One region of the Dactylosporangium sp. NPDC049742 genome, then DNA from elsewhere that is predicted to be linked to it. Evidence: riboswitches for the same ligand, from Rfam matches in the RefSeq annotation. Region 1 holds a riboswitch; each other region holds the start of a gene.
What was found. A riboswitch is a leader RNA that binds a small molecule or an ion and turns the genes downstream of it on or off. The one in region 1 is predicted to bind cobalamin.
Positions count from the first base shown of each region.

Region 2: linked by a shared signal. The riboswitch ahead of AB0J72_RS40670 (CbtB domain-containing protein) and the one ahead of AB0J72_RS25940 (ribonucleotide reductase N-terminal alpha domain-containing protein) in region 1 are both predicted to bind cobalamin.
Region 3: linked by a shared signal. The riboswitch ahead of cobN (cobaltochelatase subunit CobN) and the one ahead of AB0J72_RS25940 (ribonucleotide reductase N-terminal alpha domain-containing protein) in region 1 are both predicted to bind cobalamin.

Region 1 covers NZ_JBFANF010000022.1:84,219-91,454, reverse strand. Annotated here, with positions in the region: gene AB0J72_RS25965 (sugar ABC transporter permease) at 1-109, opposite strand, end outside; gene AB0J72_RS25960 (extracellular solute-binding protein) at 106-1,413, opposite strand; gene AB0J72_RS25955 (beta-galactosidase) at 1,672-3,627, shown strand; gene AB0J72_RS25950 (DeoR family transcriptional regulator) at 3,629-4,210, shown strand; partial or broken gene AB0J72_RS25945 (hypothetical protein) at 4,916-5,221, shown strand; cobalamin riboswitch at 5,221-5,400, shown strand; partial or broken gene AB0J72_RS25940 (ribonucleotide reductase N-terminal alpha domain-containing protein) at 5,551-6,924, shown strand; partial or broken gene AB0J72_RS25935 (ribonucleotide-diphosphate reductase subunit beta) at 6,927-7,236, shown strand, end outside.
Region 2 covers NZ_JBFANF010000046.1:92,658-99,893, reverse strand. Annotated here, with positions in the region: partial or broken gene AB0J72_RS40700 (YfbM family protein) at 1-388, opposite strand, end outside; gene AB0J72_RS40695 (SRPBCC domain-containing protein) at 474-911, shown strand; gene AB0J72_RS40690 (helix-turn-helix domain-containing protein) at 898-1,230, shown strand; gene AB0J72_RS40685 (hypothetical protein) at 1,325-2,095, shown strand; gene AB0J72_RS40680 (hypothetical protein) at 2,074-2,478, opposite strand; gene AB0J72_RS40675 (hypothetical protein) at 2,581-3,627, shown strand; cobalamin riboswitch at 3,708-3,839, shown strand; gene AB0J72_RS40670 (CbtB domain-containing protein) at 3,876-4,091, shown strand; gene AB0J72_RS40665 (CbtA family protein) at 4,106-4,837, shown strand; gene AB0J72_RS40660 (XRE family transcriptional regulator) at 4,880-5,461, opposite strand; gene AB0J72_RS40655 (MFS transporter) at 5,521-6,921, shown strand; gene AB0J72_RS40650 (hypothetical protein) at 7,021-7,236, opposite strand, start outside.
Region 3 covers NZ_JBFANF010000101.1:1,425-8,660, reverse strand. Annotated here, with positions in the region: gene AB0J72_RS55430 (hypothetical protein) at 5-355, shown strand; gene AB0J72_RS55425 (precorrin-2 C(20)-methyltransferase) at 1,152-2,660, opposite strand; gene AB0J72_RS55420 (precorrin-8X methylmutase) at 2,657-3,286, opposite strand; gene AB0J72_RS55415 (precorrin-3B synthase) at 3,391-4,530, opposite strand; cobalamin riboswitch at 4,616-4,838, shown strand; gene cobN (cobaltochelatase subunit CobN) at 4,878-7,236, shown strand, end outside.

The sequences.
Region 1 (7,236 bases):
CGGTGTAGCCGATCGGCGCGACCATGAACAGGGCGAACAGGCCGATCGCCGGGGTGAGGAAGGCGTACGGCACCCGGCTGGGCACTGTACGCGCGGAGCGGCGTGTCATTCGGAGACCTTGAACCCGTTCTTCTTCAGGTCGTCGACGGTGGCCTTCTGCATCTGGTCGACCGCCGCGGGGAACGGGGTCTTCGCCGTGATGGCCTTGGCGAAGGTGTCCTTGTAGGTGGCGTAGGTGACGTTCACGTTCGGGCCCCAGGTGACGCCCGCCGCCGAGTTGGCGATCTGCTGGGCGAGCTTGTAGAAATCGGGCTGGTTGCTGAAGAACGCCGGCGCCTTCGACAGCTCCCCGCCGGACTGTGCGGCGGTCGCGGCCGGGTAGATGCCGCCCTCCTTGATCAGGCCGGCGACCGCGGTCGGGTCGGTGTTGAGCCAGATGGCGAACTTGGTGGCCTGCGCAATGTTCTTGGACTTCGCCGCGACGGCCGTCGAGGAGCCGCCCCAGCTGCCGGTCTTGTGCTCGCCGGCGGTCCACTGCGGCATCTCCGCGATCTTCCACTTGCCGGCGGTGTCGGGGGCGTTGCCGGACAGCACGCCGGGGCCCCAGACGGCGCTGGGCCAGGCGATCAGGGTGCCGTCGTTGAGGGCCTTGTTCCACTCGGGGGTGTACATCGGCTTGTTGTCGATCGCGCCGGAGGCGACCAGGCCGCCCCAGTACTCGGCGAGTTTCTTGGTCGCGGCGTCGTTGACCTGCACGGACCAGGTCTCGCCGCTGACGCCGAACCACTTGGCGCCGGCCTGCTGGGCGAGTCCGGCGAACCAGCCCGGGTCGCCGGCGGAGAAGGTGGTCAGGTAGCGCTTCGGGTCCTTCTGCCGGACCTGCTTGGCGACCTCACCGAACTCGTCCCAGGTGGTCGGCACCTTGAGGCTGAGCTGCTCGAAAACGTCCGCGCGGTAGTACAGCATCATCGGACCCGAGTCCTGCGGGATCGCGTAGACCGCGTCGGTGCCGAGCGTGATCGTGCTCCACACGCCGGGGGCGAACTTGCCCTTCGCGTCGGCGGAGTACTTGCTGAGGTCAGCCGCGGCGCCGTTGCTGACCAGCGTGGGAAGCGCCTGATACTCGGCCTGGAAGAGATCCGGCGGGTTGCCGGCCTTGTTGGCCGTGAGGACCTTCGTGACCTCCTCGTCACCTTGCGCCTGCTTGCTGACGGTGACGTGGATGTCGGGATTGGCGGCGTTCCACTGGGCCACGACCTTGTCGATGCCGGGCACCCACGACCAGAAGGTCAGCTCGACCTTGCCGGTGGCCGTGTTCTGGGGCGTGCCGTCGTCGCTGGATCCGCAGGCGCTGGTCAGCAGCAGCGCACTCGCGGTTGCGACCGCGAACAACGTACGGAGTTTCGGGGTCATCTTGGTCTCCAACGTGCGTAGGTCACCGCGGCGACGAGGGCGAGCGGGAGAAACGAAACGGCCGTGTGACTACGGCGCTCCGGCACCCTCCGACAGACGTCCATCGCTGCGGCGATCGGGGTGAACGACCGGGAGCGCTCACAGTTTTGGCCGTCCTAGACGTGCTGTCAATACATTGCGCGGAGGTTAATTCACGCGTGATGCCTGCGCTATGCTGCCGCTATCGAACCGGGAGCGTTCACAGCCAGGAGTCGCAAGATGGACCAGCTTCAACCGTCGCCGTGGTTTCCCCGCGGTCTCGATGCCATCGCCTACGGCGGCGACTACGCCCCGGAGCAGTGGCCTGAGGAGGTCTGGGCCGAGGACGTCCGGCTGATGCGGCAAGCCGGTGTCAACCTGGTCAGCGTCGGCATCTTCAGCTGGGCGATGCTCGAGCCCACCGAGGGGCAGTACACCTTCGAGTGGCTCGACAGAGTTCTGGAGCTCCTACATGCCAACGGGATCCGCGCGGACCTCGCCACGCCGACCGCGGCTCCGCCGCCGTGGCTGACCTACCGCTACCCCGACGCGCGGCTCATCGACCGCGAAGGCCACGTCCTCGGACAGGGCGGCCGGCAGAGCTTCTGTCCCAGCTCGGCTGAGTACGCGCGGGCCGCCGCCACGATCACCGAGCAGCTGGGCCGCCGCTACGGCGAGCATCCGGCGGTCGCGCTGTGGCACGTCCACAACGAGTACGCGGGCGTGAACCCGCACTGCTACTGCCCAGGCTGCGCCGAGGCGTTCCGCGGCTGGCTGCAGGACCGCCACGGCGACCTGCCGACGCTCAACGCCGCATGGGGCACGACGTTCTGGAGCCAGCGCTACAGCGACTGGGCCGAGATCGAGCCGCCACACGCAGCGCCGACACCGGTGAACCCGGCGCAGCAGCTGGACTTCTTCCGGTTCTGCTCCGACGTCCATCTGGAGAACTTCCGGCGGGAGCGCGACATCCTGCGCGGCCTGTCGCCCGAGGTACCGGTCACCACCAACTTCATGATCGCCAACTGCAAGTGGGTCGACTACTGGAAGTGGGCCGGCGAGGTCGACGTCGTCGCCAATGACCACTACCTGCAGGCCGAACGCGACGATCCGCACATCGAACTGGCCATGTGCGCGGACCTGACGCGCAGCCTCGCCGGCGGAGCGCCGTGGATGCTGATGGAGCACTCCACGAGCGCCGTGAACTGGCAGCCCCGCAACATCGCCAAGCGGCGCGGCGAGCTGGCCCGCAACAGCCTGGCCCACCTGGCCCGCGGCGCCGACGCGGTGCTGTTCTTCCAGTGGCGGGCCTCGCGGTTCGGGGCGGAGAAGTTCCACTCGGCGATGCTGCCGCACGGCGGGACCAGCACCCGGATCTGGCGCGAGGTCACCGAGCTCGGCGGACGCCTCGCCGGGCTGGACCGGCTGCGCGGCACCCGGGTCAAGGCCGACGTGGCGATCGTGTGGGACTGGGAGTCGTGGTGGGCGCTCGAGTTGGAATGGCGCCCATCCGTGGACCTGGCATACCGCGAGCGGATCGAGGCGTACTACACGGCGCTGTGGAAGGCCCACCTCACCGTCGACTTCGTCCACCCAGAGGCGGCCCTGAGCAGGTACCCGCTGGTCGTCGTACCATCGCTGTACCTGACGACGGCCGCGGCGGCGAAGAACCTCGACGCATACGTCACCGGCGGGGGAACGCTGCTCGTGTCGTACTTCTCCGGCATCGTCGACGCGAACGACACCGTGCACGGGGATGCGCATCCGGGGGCGCTCCGCGACCTGCTCGGCGTGACCGTCGAGGAGTTCCTGCCGCTGCGACAGGGCCGGCACATCGAGCTCTCGGACGGCACGGCCGCCGATGTGTGGGCCGAGGACCTCGTCGTCGACACCGCGGAGGTCGTGCTGACCTACACGGACGGACCGGCGGCCGGAGGTCCGGCCGTCACCCGCAAAGCGCACGGTGGCGGCACGGCCTGGTACGTCTCGACCCGCCCGGACGCGGCCGGCCTCGAGCGACTGCTGGCCCGGATCCTGCCTCAGGCAGGGCTCCCGGTCCGCCACGACGTGCCCGAAACGGTCGAGGTCGTGCGGCGCCCGCCGTTCGTCATCGCGATCAACCATGGCGAGCACGCCGCTGAAGTCGGCGGCCGCGTTGTCGAGGCCGGTGCGGTAACGGTGATCGAGGAGGCCTGACGTGCTCATCGAGACGCGTCGCGCCGGGATCGTCGCGGCGACCCGCGAACTCGGCGGCATCGGCCTGCACGAGCTGAGCGAGCGCTTCGACGTGTCGATCCCGACGATCCGCCGGGACCTGGAGGTGCTCGCGGATCGCGGGCTGTTGCACCGGGTCCGCGGCGGAGCCATGCCGATCGGCGAGGAGCAGCCGGCACGGCCAGCGCATCGGCCGGCCCCGGACGAGGTCCAGGAGGCGCTGGGCCTCGTCCAGCCGGGCATGGCGGTCGGGATCTCGGGCGGCCCCAAGGCAGTGCGGCTGACGGAACTGCTCGACGACGTCGCCGGCCTGACCGTGGTGACGCCGATGCCGATCGTCGCGGCCGCCGTGCGCAACGAGCGCACAACGGTCCTGCTGATCGGCGGAATCCGTACCCCCGGCGGCAGTCACGCCGGGCCCCAGACCGAACGGACGCTGCAGGCGCTGAATCTCGACATCGCGATCGTCCAGGTGCTGAGCCACCCGGCCCATGACACCCTCGCCGCCGCGACCGACCGGGCCTTGCTGGAGCGCGCCGCCCAGCGCGTGCTCCTGCAGCCCTGACCGCGCCGAACCTGTGCCCGTTCGGGGTTCAGGATGTTGGGCTTGCTGAGCGCCGAGGCATCGACCGAGGTCATGTCACAGCCGCCCGACTTGGCGTTGTACAGGACATGGTCGGCCGCAATCAGGGGGTCACCGCCCAACTGTGCCACTGGGCATACGCGGTTCGCTCGTCGAACCACCGGCCCTGAGCCGAGGCGCCGAGGCAGGCCAAATGAACCAGCTCACCGACCACTTCGACGCCTGGCGACGCCATAACATCGCGGGCGTCCTGGCGACACTGACCGACGACTGCGTGATCATCGAGTGTTACGGGCCGACCTACCGCGGCCGACACCGCGTCGAGCAATGCCAACAGCACCGGCCTCGCCGCGCAGGCGCTGCGCGTCGCCGGGCGGCCGGTCGCATGGCTCAAGGCCCGCGGATTCCTGCTCGGCCTGCAGGTGCGCTGCTCCGGCCCGGCCGCCGACCGCGGCGCGATCGCCTACACGACGACCGGGTTCGACCCGGCCACCGCGATCCGCCCGACCGCGCAGGCCGTGCCTGGGTCTGACCGGCGCCAGCTTCGCCACCCTCACCGCCGCCGGCTCGCAGGCCGCGGCGCCAACCCTGGCGTGTGCCGCGTGAACCGGGCCATGGCGCAGGGCATAAACCGTGTCGCGGAGGTGGCTCGCCGGGCTCTGCGCGGCGTTCGCCGTCACCGGCGCGCTGGTCCTTGCCGACCCGGCACCGCAGGCGGCGCACGCCGCCGCGTGCGCGCCGGGCACCGGGGTCACCGTCGTCGTGGACTTCACCACGTTCGGCGGCGGCGTCCAGAAGGGCTGCCGGCTCGGCGACCCGCCGAATGACCTTGCCGCGTTGAGCGGCGCCGGGTTCACCGTCACCGGCACCCAGCGCTGGGGCCTCGCCTTCATCTGCCGGATCAACGGCAAGCCCACCGCCGCCACGGAGCCGTGCGTCAACACCCCGCCGGCGTCGGCGTACTGGTCCTACTGGCACGCAGTGCCCGGCGGTGGTTCGGCCGCGCTTCGGTGCGGTCGTGGCAACAGGGAACCCGGTGTGAGTCCGGGACTGCCCCGCAGCGGTGAGTGGGAACGAACGCTGTCATTGAGCACTGGACCTTCCGGGGTCTGGGAAGCGACGGCCAGTAGGTGACCGGAGACGGTCGCGCCCGCGAGTCCGAAGACCTGCCAGCGCACCGCGCGCCGAGGGCGGCGTGCGGTGGTCGGATGCCGCGTGGGACGGCTGACGCCATCGCCAGGTGCTCCTCGCGTGCGCCTTTCTGTGGCGGGCTTCCCCCTGCGTCCATCCGGTGGTGATGAGCAGGCGACGAGGGGGAGCACATGACGGTGACGCAGGACCAGGCGACGGCCGGGAAGGCGCCGGAGCAGCGCCGGCACGCGATGCAGGTCCGCAAGCGCAACGGCGACCTGGAGCCGGTCGACGTCAACAAGATCGTGAAGGCGGTCGAGCGGTGGGTCGCCGACCTCGACGAGGTCGACCCGCTGCGGGTGGCGACGAAGACGATCAGCGGTCTGTACGACGGGGCGACGACGGCGGAGCTGGACAAGCTGTCGATCCAGACGGCGGCGGAGCTGATCGGTGAGGAGCCGCAGTACTCGCGGCTCGCGGCGCGGCTGCTCGCGGCGTACGTCGACAAGGAGGTCCGCGGGCAGGGCGTCGCCAGCTTCAGCCAGGCGATCCGGCACGCGCACCAGCAGGGCCTCATCAGCGACGACACCGCGGCGTTCGTGGCGCGGAACGCCCGCAAGCTCGACGATGCCGTCGAGGTCGACGGTGATCTGCGCTTCGAGTACTTCGGCCTGCGGACCGTCGCCGACCGGTACCTGCTGCGCCACCCTCTGTCCCGGCTGGTCGTGGAGACCCCGCAGTACTGGCTGCTGCGCGTCGCGTGCGGGCTGTCGCAGACGCCGGGTGAGGCGATCGGCTTCTACCGGCTCATGTCGTCGCTCGCGTATCTGCCGAGCTCGCCGACGCTGTTCAACTCCGGCACCGCGCACACCCAGATGTCGTCGTGTTTCCTGGTCGACTCGCCCCGCGACGAGCTCGACTCGATCTACTACTACCCGTCGCAGCAGGCCGCCGCGTCCAACCCACGCTGGCGGCCGGTCGGGCTCGGCCTCATGGGACTGCAGGACGCGTTCTTCGCGCTGCGGCTGCCGTTCGACTCCCCCGCCGCCCGCGAGCTGTCGACGCGGGTGCAGGAGGAGATCTACCTCACCGCCCTGGAAGCGTCGGCGGACCTGGCGGAGCGGTTCGGGCCGCACCCCGCGTACGCCGAGACCCGTGCCGCCGGCGGCGAGCTACACCCGGACCTGTGGGGCGCACCCACCGACGGTGAGCGCTGGGCCCTGCTCCGTGAGAAGGTCGCGGCGAGTGGGTTGCGCAACTCGCTGCTGATCGCGATCGCGCCGACCGCGACGATCGCGTCCATCGCCGGGTGTTACGAGTGCATCGAGCCGCAGGTGTCCAACCTGTTCAAACGCGAGACCATGTCGGGTGAGTTCCTGCAGCTCAACACGTACCTGGTGCGGGAGCTCAAGGCCCGCGGGCTGTGGACCGCGGCGATCCGCGAGCAGATCAAGCGCGCCGAGGGCTCGGTGCAGGACGTCGCCGACCTGCCCGATGACGTGCGCGAGCTGTACCGCACCGCCTGGGAGCTGCCGCAGCGGGCCCTCATCGACCTGGCCGCCGCCCCTACCTGAACCTCCTGGACACGTACGTCACCGACGACGCCGAACGGACCGCGGCGTTCGCCGCCGTGGAGAACATCCCGTCGATCGCGCGGAAGGCCGAGTTCTGCTTCCGCTGGATCGACTCCCTCGGCGACCTGCACGAGCTGAAGACCCGCGACGACCGGCGCGCGTTCCTGCTCAACCTCATCTGCTTCGCCGCCTGCATCGAAGGGTTGTTCTTCTACGGCGCCTTCGCCTACGTGTACCACCTGCGCTCCCGCGGCCTGCTGCACGGCCTCGCCTCGGGCACCAACTGGGTCTTCCGCGACGAGT
Region 2 (7,236 bases), on a different contig from region 1:
CGGCATCGCCGGCGCCGCGGTAGTCCGGGTCGTCGATCGCGTCGAACCGCTCGCGCAGCCACGCCCGGTCCAGTCCCCGCACGGCCGCGGCGACGTCGCGGACCTCGCCGGCGGTCACGTAGATGACGTAGTAGTCCTCGTGCAGGTCCCGCCCGCCGAGCACCGCGTGCGTGAGCGGGTACTCGCCGCCGCCCGGATCCAGCGTGCCGTCACCCAGGCAGCGATGGATGGCGTCCCAGGCCTTGTCGGAGTCGACCTTCATGGCGTCGTCGTCCCACTCCTCCTCCAGGTCGCCGACCAGGTCCCCGACCGCGTCGTCGCCCTTCTTGGCGGCCTTCAGCAGCTTGCGTTCCTGCTGCTCGGTGATGGCGAAGTGCACTCCCAGCATGCCGGTGATCGTACGGTCCGGTTGACGCAACCAGTTGATTGCTATACGTTGGATGCAACTGAACGGTTGCTACATGGAGGCGGACATGACATTCCCCGACCGGATCGAGCGCACCCTGCAGCTGGCCCACTCGCCGGAGAAGGTATGGGCGGCGCTGACCACCGCCGAGGGCCTCGGCACCTGGTTCGGCAACCGCGCCGAGGTCGACCTGCGCGTCGGCGGCACGGCCAAGCTCATCTGGGACAGCGGCGACACCGCCACCCTCACCATCACGCGGGTCGAGCCGCCGCACGTCTTCGCCTACACCTGGCCGATCTACGGCCTGCCGCAGGAGGACCCGCGGCGCAACCAGGTGGAGTTCACGCTCACGCCTTCCGCCGACGGCACCACATTGACCATGATCGAGAGCGGATTCGCGCAGGTGCCGGACGAGACCGTGCACAACACCGCGTACACGGGAAACACCAAGGGCTGGACCAGCGAGCTCGGCGAGCTCGTCGCGTATCTCGATGGGCAGGCCTGATCCGGAGGCGGTGGCGCAGGAGGTCTTCGCCGCCCTGGCCGACCCGAGCCGGCGGGGGATCCTCGCCGCGCTCGCGGCCGGGGGGCCGGCCACCGCCACCCAGCTCGCCGGGCAGCTGCCGATCACCCGGCAGGCGATCGCCAAGCACCTGGGCCTGCTGGCCGAGGCCGGCCTGGTGGTCGCCGAGCCGGGCGAGCGTCGGCGGGTCCGGTTCCGCCTCGACTCGGCGTCGATGAAGGTGGCGCAGCAGTTCCTCGCCGCCCTGGCCCGGGACTGGGACGGGCCGCTGCTGGCCCTGCGGGACCGGCTCGACGGCTGAGCGCCGTGCCGGACAAAGACCACATTCCGCGCCGAACGGTTGGGGTCGGGAATCGACTCCGGCCGTGTGTGCGAGTGGCTGGTAACGTCCAGACGTGGATCTGCTGAGGGTGGAACACCGTCACGTAGAATTGGCCGACGTCGACTTCTCGGGCCGTTCGTTCGACACGTTCGGTGCCTATGGCGGAACCTTTCTGCGATGTAACTTCTCGGAAACTTCTTTCGGAAAGTTCAGCGTCGGCCATCAGGGCCAGACGCGATTCGTCGACTGCGTGTTCCGGCGCACGAGGTTCCCGCTGGGCAACACGTACCTCGGCGACGCGCGCTTCGAGCGCTGCCTGTTCGACGGTGCCCAGATCCGGGAGCTTGACACCGAATGCGCGGAGTTCGTGGAATGCGTGTTTCGCGGCCGGGTGTGGCACACCGTATTCAACGGCGCACCCGGCGGGGCGGCCGGCAGCCCGGTCCGCGCCCGCAACGAATGGCGCGGCAATGACTTCACCGACGCGGACCTCGTCGACGTGGACTTCCGCGACATCGACCTGCGGGCGCAGCGCTGGCCCGCCGACGGGGCGGAGTACGCGCTGATCGACGACGTCGACGCGCGGGCCGCGGCGGCCGTCGACGCCATCCACACGGCGCCCGACGGCACGTGGCCGGAGCCGGCGCTCGCCGTGCAGGCGATCGAGTTCGCCCGCACCGGGCGGCCGCGCGACCCGAACGGGTTCGTGCTGCTGCGGCGCCAGGAGCTCGGGAACCGGCTCCCGCCGGAGGTCCGCGAGCAGCTGTGGACCCTGCTGGTGTCCGGCTACAAGAACGACAAGGACGACCGGCTCGTGGCCGGCTACAACGACGACCAGGAGTAGAGCGCCCGCCCCTGCGCGACCGCGGACCTGGCCAGCCCGGCGAGCGCGACGAGCCGCCCGGCCTCCCAGTCCTCCAGCAGGAACCGGTCCGCGTAGCCGCGGATCTGCCCCTCCTCCAGCCGGGTGAGGGTGTCGACGAGCTCCGTGTTGATCCGCACCGTCCACGGGCCGAGGAACTCGGGGTCGTCGACGCCGCGCAGCGGCTCGTCCCGGCCGAACTCGCTCGGATCCCGCCCGTCGATCTCCGCGGCGAACTCCTCGACCTCCAGGATCCAGCCCTTGCAGTCGACATACGGCCAGTCGTTGCCGGCCGGGCCCAGATCGAGGTCGAGGGCGGCCAGCTCCTGCTCGGTCGCGGCGAAGTAGTCCATCATGACGCCCACGGGTCCGAGACTATCGTGACGGCTCGGTCCCGGCAGCGGTCAGCACGCATCCCGGGCCACCGGGGCAGCAGCGGCCAGGCATCGGCTGCTATACATGCCGGCGTGAATCGACGGCACACGGGGTTACTCGTCCGGATCGTCCTGGCAGGCGTCTTCCTGCTGGCCGGATGGCAGATGGTGGCGGCCGGCACGAGCACGGCCGCGCAGCGACAGCAGGAGTCGGCGCAGCGCATCTCGGACTACACGCCGACCTGCGACGGCAAGACGATGCGGCCGCGCGACACGTGCCTGGTCTTCGGCGGCAGCGGCGACGAGGGCGGCTCCTACCAGACGATGGTCGACCGGTACACGAGACAGAACTCCCCGGAGAAGCTCGCCGGCCGGGACCGGGCGTGGCGGACAACCGGCTCCGCGGCGCTGCTGCTCGGCGGGCTGGCGCTGCTGTACTTCGTGCTCTCGCTGATCGAGGTGATCCGGTACGGCGCCGACGAGCCGCAGGCGGCGATCGCCCCGTACCAGACCCGCTTCTTCATCTTCGTCGTCACCGGCGTGACCGCTGTGCTCGGGTGGGGCACGGCCTTCACCGACGGCGGGACCGGCGCGTGGATCGCGGGTATCGGCGGCACGCTGATCTGCCTGATCTCGGGCGCCGGGTTCGTGTCGTCGGTGCGGACGCGGATCGGCCGGAAGCGGTGGGCGAAGCGGCGCGGCTACACCTTCGAACACTCCAACCCCACGCTCGCCCAGCGGCTCGGCTGGTCGCAGTCGCAGCCGTCCGCGGGCGCCGTCGTCAGCGGCACGTACCGCGACCGCGCGTTCTACGTGTTCGACTTCACCGAGAAGGACAACCGGCACACCGCGCTGGTGCTCGCCCTGCCGGGTGACGTGCCGAGCCTGTCGGTGCAGCCGAAGGACAAGGTGGGCGCGCGGCTGACCGGCGGCACCGACCCGCACTGGGCGGACCACGGCCCGCAGGTCGTCGCCGCCGCCGACAAGCACTACCCGTGGGCGTTCATGGCGAACGGCAGGTCCGTCTGGGCGAAGTACGACGAGTTCCTCAGCCCCAGCGGCGCGTCCCTCGACCGGCGGCTCGACGGACTGCACAAGGTCGGCACCGACCTCGTCGCCCTCACCCCGCCGAGAACTTGATCACCCCGGCCCCGGGCGCCGGCCGCGCTGACCAGCGGCGCGGCGCCCACCGGCGGGCTGACGGAGGCGCTGTCCGATTGACACGCCGGAACCGCGTCCGTACCGTCCGAAACATACACGTGACAGTGAACGGAAGCCGGTGCAAGCCCGGCACGGTCGCGCCGCTGTAACCACGCAGGTGGGAGTCAGACCCGGGCACGGTCACGACAACGCTCGATGGGACGCGAAATCCCGCAGGAGGCTGCATCATGGCAACGATCTCGGCTCTTCCCACCCCGGCCACCGCACCGGCCCCGATCCCGCTGCGGCAGATCCTGCCGTGGGCCACGTTCGGCGTCGTCCTCGCCGTCGTCCTGCTCTACTTCGTCGGCGCCGAGCAGGGCATCACCTCGGTCGTCTCGGGTTCGACGGTGCACGAGTTCGTCCACGACGGCCGGCACCTGCTCGGCTTCCCCTGCCACTGAACCGGGGCGCCAGCATGTTGAGTGCCCGGACGCTCCTGGTCCGCGGCATGATCACCGGCCTGGTCGCCGGTGTCGCCGCGTTCCTGTTCGCCTACCTGTTCGGTGAGGGCCCGATCAACGACGCGATCGCGTTCGAGGAGGTCCACGCCACCGACCATGAGCACGGGCCGGTCAGCCGGACCGTGCAGAGCACGCTCGGCCTGGCCACCGCCTCGGTCGTGTACGGCGTCGCCATCGGCGGCCTGTTCGCCATCGCGGTCGCGGTCACGCTCGGGCGGATCGGCCGGATCAGCGCCCGCGCCACGGCCGCGGTCGTCGCTCTCGCCGGGTTCGTCGGGGTGGCGCTCGTGCCGTTCCTGAAGTACCCGGCCAACCCGCCCGCGACCGGCAACCCGGACACGCTGCAGCAGCGGACCGGCCTGTACTTCCTGATGATCGTCATCGGGGTCGCCGCCGTGCTCGGCGCGATCGTCGTGAGCCGGTCGCTGCAGCCGCGCTTCGGCACGTGGAACGCGACGATCCTCGCGGTCGTCGGCGCCGCGGTCGTCGTGGGTGTCGCGATCGCGCTGCTGCCGGCGGTCAACGAGGTGCCCGACGGGTTCTCGCCGGTGTTGCTGTGGCGGTTCCGGCTCGCGTCGCTCGGCACCCAGGCGGTCACCTGGGCCACGCTCGGCCTGCTGTTCGGCTACCTCACCGAGCGCAGCCAGCGCCCGGTCGTGGCCGACGCGCACCCGGTCGCGGTCTGACCTGTTCGTTGCTGAAGGCGGTGGGGCGTTGCCCCGCCGCCTTCAGTGTTTCCCGGCGCGGGGTCTCGCGCGCACCCGCGCCTTCTCTCCCTGGGGCCCGAACATGTGCAGGACCTCGACGGTCTGCTCGCCGGCGGGGCCGAACCAGTGCGGCGTGCGGGTCTCGAACTCGGCGACCTCCCCCGGCCGCAGCGTCAGCTCCTGATCGCCGAGGATGAGCCGCAGCTCGCCGGCGAGGACGTACAGCCACTCGTAGCCCTCGTGGGTGACCAACCTGGGTTCGCCCGGTTCGAGCACCTGCTTGAACACCCTTACCGGTCCCGGGTAGCGCGTCAGCGCGACGACCACGCTGCCTCTCCGGTTTCGCTGGGGCTTCAGGTGTACGCGGGGATCCCCCGTCGCCGGTGCCCCCACCAACTGGTCGAGGGCCACCTGATGCGCCTGGGCCAGTGGCAGCAGCAGGTCCAGCGTCGGGCGGCGCTTCCCGGACTCGAGCCGCGACAGCCCGCTGACGGAGATGCCGGTCCGCGCCGACAGCGCCTCGAGGGTCAGCCCCCGCCGGCGGCGCAGCTCCCGCAGCCTCGGCCCGATCCCGTCGATGAGCCGCTCCACCTCGGCGTCCATTTTGCAATCTTCGCAAATTCTCTGCGGCCTGCACGGGGTGCGCGCCGATCATCGTGGCCATGGACACCGCACGGCGCTGGACCGTTCTCGCCATCTGCTCGACGAGCCTGTTCCTGGTCGGGCTCGACACCACGATCGTCAACGTCGCGCTGCCGTCGATCGGCGCCGGCCTGCACGCCGGCACCCGCGGCCTGGAGTGGACCGTCGACGCGTACACCCTGGTCCTGGCGAGCCTGCTCATCTCCTCCGGCGCCCTCGCCGACCGCTTCGGCCGCCGCCGGATCTTCCAGATCGGACTGGTCGTCTTCGCCCTCGCCTCGGTGGCGTGCGCGGCCGCGCCGTCCCTCGGTTGGCTCGTCGCCGCCCGCGTCGTGCAGGGCGTCGGCGGCTCGATGCTCAGCCCGGTCGCCCTCGCGATCGTCGTCAGCGTCATCACCGACCCGAAGGAGCGCGCCCAGGCGATCGGCGTGTGGGCCGCGATCTTCGGAGCCAGCATGGCCGCCGGCCCCGTCGCGGGCGGCGCGCTCGTCTCCGCCCTCGGCTGGCGGTCGGTGTTCTGGGTCAGTGTGCCGCTCATCGCCGCGGTCCTGGCCCTCACCGCCGTGTACGTGCCGGAGTCCAGGTCCCCGCAGCCCCGCCCGGTGGACGTGCCCGGGCAGGCGCTGCTGGTCGCGCTGGTCGGCGGGTCCGTGGCCCTGCTCATCGAGGCGCCGCACGCGGGCTGGACCGCTCCGGTTCCGGTGGCTCTGGCCGCGGTCACCCTGGCCGCCGCCACCGGGTTCGTGGTCACGTCCCTGCGTCGCCGGTCGCCCCTGATCGACGTCCGCCTCTTCCGCCACGCTCCCTTCACCGCCGCCGTCCTGGGCGCCGTCGTGCTCTTCGCCGGGCTCAACCTGACGCTGCTGCTGAGCACGCTTTACCTGCAGCACACCCGCGGCCTGTCACCCGCCGCCGCGGGGCTGGTCACGCTGCCGATGGCCCTGGCGGCGACGGTGTGCGCGCCGCTGTCCGGCTACCTGGTCGGCCGCGCGGGCCCACGCCCGCCGCTGCTGCTCGCGGGCGCCTTCGTCCTGGCCGGCGGCCTGTGCCTGGTCACCCTGTCCGACCACACCGCCCTGCCGGTGCTGCTGCTCGCGTTCCTGCTGCTCGGCGTCGGCATCGGCTTCGCCAACACCCCGATCACGAACACCGCCGTCGCCGCCCTCCCACCGTCCCGCTCGGGCGTCGCGGGCGGCATCACCTCCACGGCCCGCCAGTTCGGCGCGGCGCTCGGCGTCGCGGTTGCGGGCGGCCTGGTCGCGTCGTCCTCCCCCGCGGACCTGCCCGCCGCGTCCCGGCCGGGCTGGCTGCTGGTCGCCACCTGCGGTGCCGTCCTGCTCGCCGTCGCCAGGCTCTCCCCCACCTTGCGAACCACCCCACAACCCACAACCCGCCCCGCCACCGCGACCAGCCGCGCGTAGGACACCCCCGCACCGCCCCACGCCCGACCACCAATTACCTGCAACCAATTACCGGCAATCGCCTACGAGTAATCGTCAGCAGTCGTGGATCAGCGGACCTCAACTCGACTCGTGTTCGAGCAGCTGGAGCGCGTCGAGGGCGTTGAGACTTGCATCGTAGCCTGGCGACCGCTGGGAGCCGGTCACCAGCAGGAGCGCCCGCATGCCCGGGTGATCGGGGTCGTAGAGATCGTTCTGACCATCGTCGCCTGGGATGGCGTTGGGCTGGACCTCGATCTGGTACGGCGGAGCCTCGGCGCGGTAGTAGATCCCCCG
Region 3 (7,236 bases), on a different contig from region 1:
ACGGGTGGATCGACCCCTCGTCACCGTGTGCCGCGACTGCTGCTGCGGCTCGCCGCGCAAGCACCCGGACGTCGACCACGCCGGCCAGGTGGCGCGGCTCCGCCAGGCACTCGGGGCGGCGGGGGTCCGGGTCAGCGGGTGCCTGGACGCGTGCGCCCGCTCCAACATCGTCGTCGTGCACCCCACCCCGTCCGCCCGGCGGGCGGGTGCCCGGCCGGTGTGGCTCGGCTACCTGCTCGACGACGCCGTGATCGACGACCTGACCGCCTGGGTCGAGGCGGGCGGCCCGGGAGTGGCCCCGCTGCCCGCGATCCTGGAGCTGTACCTGACGAAGGCACCCGCGGGGAGCGTCTAGGATCCCTCTGAAGCGTTGGGTAATCGGGCGCTCACGCCATCGGAGATCAATTAGGAACGCTGAGGTACGGTGGAAGACAAGCGGAGCCGCCGCCGGGAACGTCAGCGCCGCCCCGCCGCCACGCAACGAACGCCAAACGTCAGCACTGCCCACGAATCGACCTGCGGCGCCGCCCAGCCAGCCATCGCGCGCGTGTTGATGCCGTGATGGCTCGCTCCGCCCTTGGGTGTCGTGGCGGCTCGTCCGAGTCCCGCTGGCGGGGCTCGGACGGCTTGACGACGCGGGACGGCTCGACGACGCGAGGCGGCTCGACGACGCGAGGCGGCTCGACGACGCGGGGCGGCATAGCCGCAGCCCGGCTGCGGCCGGCGCCCGCCTCGACGAGGGGCAGCGGGGTCGGCGCCGTCGTTCCCGGCGCGCGTCGATCCGTGGTGGCTCGCTCGAACCGGCGGCTACCGGGACCCAGCTGAGCCTGGACCGCGACACCGAGCCCACGACACCGAGCCCGCGGCGCTGAGCCCGGACCTGCGAACCGGACCTGCGAACCGGACCTGCGAACCGGACCTGCGAACCGGACCTGCGGCGCGCAACGTCCCGCCACGAGGGCGGGTCAGGGCAGCGGCCGGAGGCGGTCAGAGGGCGGCAGCCGGGGCTGTCAGGGCAGTGGCCGAGGCCCGGCCAGAGGGCGGCAGCCGGGGCGGTCAGGGGCGACGTCCGGAGGCGGTCAGAGGTGCGGCGGAAGGTCAAGAAAGACAGAAGCGCGTGCAGGTCGGAAGCGTCGGAACCCCGGGCGGGGTCAGGGGTAGCGGCGGGGGGTGAAGACGACGGGGGCGCCGTCGCCGCGGGTCAGGGTGCGGGTCTGGGACGAGCCGACGATGAGCAGGGTTCGCATGTCCACTTCGGACGGGTCCAGGTCGGCGAGGCGCACCACGCGGACGCGCTCCTGCGGGCCGCCGACGTCGCGGCCCAGGACGACCGGGGTTTCCGGGGAGCGGTGGCGCAGCAGCAGGTCGCGGGCGGCCTCGACCTGCCAGGTGCGGCTCTTCGAGCCCGGGTTGTAGATGGCGATGACGAGGTCGGCGCCGGCCGCGGCCTCGAGGCGGGCGGCGATGACGTCCCACGGCTTCAGGCGGTCGGACAGTGACAGCACGCAGAAGTCGTGGCCGAGGGGGGCGCCCGCGCGGCTCGCCACCGCCTGGGCGGCGGTCAGGCCGGGCAGGACGCGCACCGGGACGTCCTTCCAGCGGGGCTCGGCGGCGATCTCCAGTACCGCGGCCGCCATCGCGAACACGCCCGGATCGCCGGACGACACGACGGCGACGCGGTGGCCGTCCTTCGCGAGGGACAGGGCGAACTCGGCGCGCTCCGACTCGACCTTGTTGTCGGAGGCGTGCCGGCGCTGGCGGGGGTTGGCCGGGATCCGGGCCAGGTACGGGGCGTATCCGACGAGGTCGGAGGCGGCCTCGACCGCGGCCAGGGCCTCGGGGGTGAGCCAGTCCCGGCCGGCCGGGCCGAGCCCGACGACGACGACCTCGCCGGCGGCGACCGCGGGCGGCGTGGACCGCAGCGCCGACGCCGTCTCCTCGTGCATGCGGCTCGGCAGCAGGGCGAGGGAGAAGTACGGCACCTCGGCCGGGTCCACAGTGGACAGAGGGGCGACGCGCTCGTTGGCGGTGGTGGCGCGCTCGACGTACCAGGCGTCGTCGAGGCGGCCGGCGCGCTCCAGGGCGTCCCGGACGGCCCCGAACGTGCGGCCGAGCTTCATGACGGCGGCGGAGTCGGTACTGGCGAGCCGCGCGGCCAGGTCCTCGACGGGCAGCGTGCCGGGCAGCACGGTGAGCACCTCGTCGCGCTCGACGAGGGGGCGGCCGAGCACCGCGGACGCGCCCGAGACCGAGGTGACGCCCGGCACGACCTCCGTCGCATAGGCGTGCGACAGCCGCTTGTGCATGTGCATGTACGAGCCGTAGAAGAACGGGTCGCCCTCGCAGAGCACGACCACGTCACGGCCGGCGTCGAGGTGCGCGGCGAGCCGGGCCGCCCACGCGTCGTAGTGCTCCTCGATGAGGGCCCGGTAGTCGCGGACCTCCTCGGTGGTGACCGGGTAGACGAGCGCCTCTTCGATCTGGCCGTCGCGCAGGTACGGCGCGGCGATCGACCGGGCGATGCTGCGCCCGTGGCGGGCGCTGTGGAACGCGACGACGGGTGCCGCGGCGATGAGCCGGGCCGCCTTCACCGTCACGAGCTCCGGGTCGCCGGGGCCGAGTCCTACGCCGTACAACCGACCGGTGTCCACTGTGGTCATTCCTTCTCGTCCGCGATGGCGTTGACGGCGGCGGCCGTCATCGCGCTGCCGCCCCGGCGGCCGTGCACGACCAGGTGCGGCAGGTCCGACGCCGCGAGCGCGACCTTCGACTCGGCCGCGCCGATGAACCCGACGGGGATGCCCAGCACGGCCGCGGGCCGGGGCGCGCCGGCCGCGATCATCTCCAGGAGCCGGAACAGCGCCGTCGGCGCGTTGCCGATGGCGACGACCGCGCCGTCGAGCCGCGGGCCCCACAGGTCGAGGGCGGCGGCGCTGCGGGTGGTGCCCAGCTCGTGGGCGAGCGCCGGGACCCGCGGGTCGCGCAGCGTGCACAGGACCTCGTTGTCGCGGGGCAGCCTGGCGCGGGTCACGCCGGAGGCGACCATCTCCGCGTCGCACAGGATCGGGGCGCCGTCGCGCAGGGCGGCGCGGGCGAGGCGCACGACGTCCGCGCTGTACCCGACGTCACCGGCGAGGTCGACCATGCCGCACGCGTGGATCATGCGGACGGTGACCTGGGCGACGTCGGCGGGCAGCGCGGACAGGTCGGCCTCGGCGCGGATCGTCGCGAACGACCGCCGGTAGATCTCCGCGCCGTCCTTGACGTAGTCGAAGCCACCGTCCATGACGGACCCAAAGCCACCGTCCGTGACGAAACCGGAGGCGCCGCCCGCGACGGCACCGGAGGCGCCGCCCTGGACGGCGCCGTCTGCGACGGACTCCTGAGCCGTCATGACAGCACCCGGTAGCCGTCGGCGGTCGCGAGCATCTCCACGTGCCTTCCCTTCGGTGCGCCGCAGCGCCGTTCGCAGCCGACCCAGTGCACCGGCAACGCATGGTCGAGACCGCCGAGGACGGCCGCGCGGGCGTCGGCGCGCACGTCGGCGAGGGCCTTCGCGCAGCCGGGCCGGCCGGCGCACGCCGTGACCCCGGCCCACGGCGTCGCGGGGTCGGTGCCGAGGCCGGCGGTCGTCAGCAGTGACTCGAGACGTCCAGCTTCTTCGACCGGCACGTCGGGCACGACGACGGTCCGCCACGGCGTGACGATGATCTCCCCCGGCGCCGCCGCGACGAGCGCCGCCGACTGCTCCGGTGTCAGCAGCCCGAGTGGTACGACCACCGTCAGCGCCACCAGTCCCCCGACCTGCGGGGTCCGTCCGACCGCCGGCCCGGGCGAGCCTGCGAACTGGTCGACGGCTGTACCGAGGGCGAACCCCAGGCGATCCGCGACCCGGGCCGGGCCGTCGGCCAGCTCGGCCAGCCGCCACGCGGTGCCGCCCTGCGCCGCGCGCTCGTCCAGGAACGCCCGGGACGCCCGGAGCAGCAGCTCAGCGGGGTTCTCCCCGGCCCGGCCCGCGGTGGGCAGCCCGGCGAGGAGGAGGCGGTCGCCGTGCAGGCCGACGTCGCCGCCGAGCGGGGACACGTCGCCGCGCCCGTCGTCGACGGTCACCAGGAACCGGCCGGGCAGCGCCGCCAGCGCGGGGTCGGCGCACAGCCCGGCGTCGAACGCGGCCACCACCGGCCGCACGTCCAGCTCGCCGAGGCCGTCGCGGCCGCTGAGCGGGCTGGCGATGATGTTGCGGACCCGCTCGTGGGTGTCCGACGGCAGCAGCCCCGCGGTGGTGAGCCTGGCCGCCAGCTCCGGCGACGCGTCCGGCCGCAGCCCTCTGATCTGCACGTTTCCGCGCGAGGTGAGCTCCAGGGCGGGGTCGCCGAGGTCCGCGGCGGCGGTGCGGAGGACCGCGAGGGCGGGGACGGGCAGCCGCCCGCCGGGCAGCCGGACGCGGGCCAGGCCACCGTCGGCCGCCGCGTGGACCTGCACGGCACCCGGGCACCGGTCCGGAGCGTCGCGTCCACTGGCAGCCTGCACGCGCCGGATACTACTGCGCAGCACCCCGCCCGACCCAAGGAAGCCGACCCCAAGGTGGGTCGGGCGAGCTTGACTCAAGGAAGCCGTGACCGGCAGAGTTGGCGGTGCTGTACGGCGACGTGTGGAGGAAGCCGGTGTGAATCCGGCACGGTCCCGCCACTGTGACCGGGGAGTGGACCTCCGACGACGGCCACCGGGCCCAGCGCCCCGGAGGCCGGAGACGACGGCCACCGGGTGCGAGCCCGGGAAGGCCGGAGGCGAGCGCCGATCCGGGAGCCAGGAGACTCTCCGCCGCCGGAACCTTTCCCGACCGACTTGGGGCGCGGACCCCGAGGGAGGACCCCGGCGTGATCCTGCTGCTGTCGACGTCCGACACCGACCTGCTCAGCGCCCGTGCGAGCGGCGCGGCGTTCCGGCTGGCCAACCCGTCCCGCCTCACCGTGGCGGAGCTGCCGGCCCTGGCCGACGGCGCCGACCTGGTCGTGGTGCGGTTCCTGGGCGGCTACCGCGACTGGCAGGAGGGGTTCGACACGCTGCTGCGCCTGCCGGCGCCGGTGGTGCTGCTCGGCGGTGAGTCGCTGCCCGACGCGGAGCTGATGCGCCACTCGACGGTGCCCGCCGGCGTCGCCGCGGAGGCCCACGCCTACTTCACCGAGGGCGGCCCCGCCAACCTCGCCGAGCTGCACAACTTCCTCTCCGACACGGTCCTGCTGACCGGCCACGGGTTCGCGCCGCCGGTGCAGACCCCCGCGTGGGGCGTGCTGGACCGGGAGTCCACGGCTGACGGCCCGACCGTCGGGATCATCTACTACCGGGCGCACCACCTGGCGGGAAACACCGCGTTCGTGGAGACGCTCTGCGAGGCCGTCGAGGACGCGGGCGGCCGGCCGCTGCCGGTGTTCGCCTCGTCGCTGCGGGCCGCCCCGGCGGAGCTGCTCGACACGCTGCGGCAGGCGGACGCGCTGGTCGTCACGGTCCTCGCCGCGGGCGGCACCCGGCCCGCCGACGCGCAGGCCGGCGGCGAGGACGGGGCGTGGGACGTCGGCGCCCTGGCCGCGCTCGACGTGCCGATCCTGCAGGGGCTGTGCCTCACGAGCTCCCGCGACACCTGGGACGCCAACGATGATGGGCTGTCGCCGCTGGACACCGCGACGCAGGTCGCGATCCCGGAGTTCGACGGGCGGATCATCACGGTGCCGTTCTCGTTCAAGGAGATCGACGCCGACGGGCTCACCGTCTACGTCGCCGACCGGGAGCGGGCCGGCCGGGTCGCCGGGACCGCGGTCGCGCACGCCCGGCTGCGGCACCTGCGGCCCGAGGACCGCAAGATCGTGCTGATGCTCAGCGCGTACCCGACGAAGCACGCGCGGATCGGCAACGCGGTCGGCCTGGACACGCCCGCGAGCGTCGTGCGGCTGCTCGAGGCGATGCACGCGCAGGGGTACGTCGGCGCCGACGGCTTCCCGAAGGACGGCGACGCGCTGATGCACACGCTCATCGCCGCCGGCGGGCAGGACGTGAACTGGCTCACCGAGGACCAGCTGCGCGGCAACCCGATCCGGATCTCCGCCGCCCGGTACCGGAGCTGGTTCGACACGCTCCCGGCCGACCTGCGGGAGGGGATGGAGCGGCACTGGGGGCCGGCGCCCGGCGAGCTGTTCGTCGACACGTCCCGCGACCCCGGCGGCGAGATCGTCCTCGCCGCGCTGCGCGAGGGCAACGTCGTGGTGATGGTGCAGCCGCCGCGCGGCTTCGGGGAGAACCCCGTCGCGATCTACCACGACCCCGACCTGCCGCCGAGCCACCATTACCTGGCCGCGTACCGGTGGCTCGCCGACGAGTTCGGCGCGCACGCGGTCGTGCACGTCGGCAAGCACGGCAACCTCGAGTGGCTGCCGGGCAAGACGGTCGGGATGTCCGCCTCGTGCGGCGCCGACGCGGCCCTCGGCAACCTGCCGCTGATCTACCCGTTCCTGGTCAACGACCCAGGTGAGGGCACCCAGGCGAAGCGGCGGGCGCATGCCACCCTGGTCGACCACCTGATCCCGCCGATGGCGCGCGCCGAGTCGTACGGTGACATCGCCCGCCTCGAGCAGCTCCTGGACGAGCACTCGACGATCGCGGCCCTCGACCCCGCGAAGCTGCCGGCGATCCGCGGGCAGATCTGGACGCTGCTGCAGGCGGCGCGGCTCGACCACGACCTGGGCCTGGCCGACCGGCCCGGTGACGACGGGTTCGACGAGCTGATCCTGCACATCGACGGCTGGCTCTGCGAGATCAAGGACGTCCAGATCCGCGACGGGCTGCACGTCCTCGGCGTCGCGCCGACCGGCGAGGCGCGGGTCGACCTGGTCCTCGCCATGCTGCGGGCCCGGCAGCTGTGGGGCGGCGCGGTCGCGCTGCCCGGCCTGCGCGAGGCCCTCGGCCTGACCGAGGGCTCGACCGCGCGCGTGTCGGTCGACGAGGCCGAGTCGCAGGCCCGCGCCCTGGTGGCGGAGATGGAGTCACGGGGCTGGCCCACCACCGACATCTCCGACATTTCGGATTTGCCGGATGTGGTACGGGTGCTGGAGTTCGCCGCACGGGAGATCGTGCCGCGGCTGTCCCGTACCGGCGACGAACTGACGATGGTCCTGCATGCGCTGGACGGAGGGTATGTCCCGGCGGGGCCGAGCGGGTCGCCGCTGCGCGGGCTGATCAACGTCC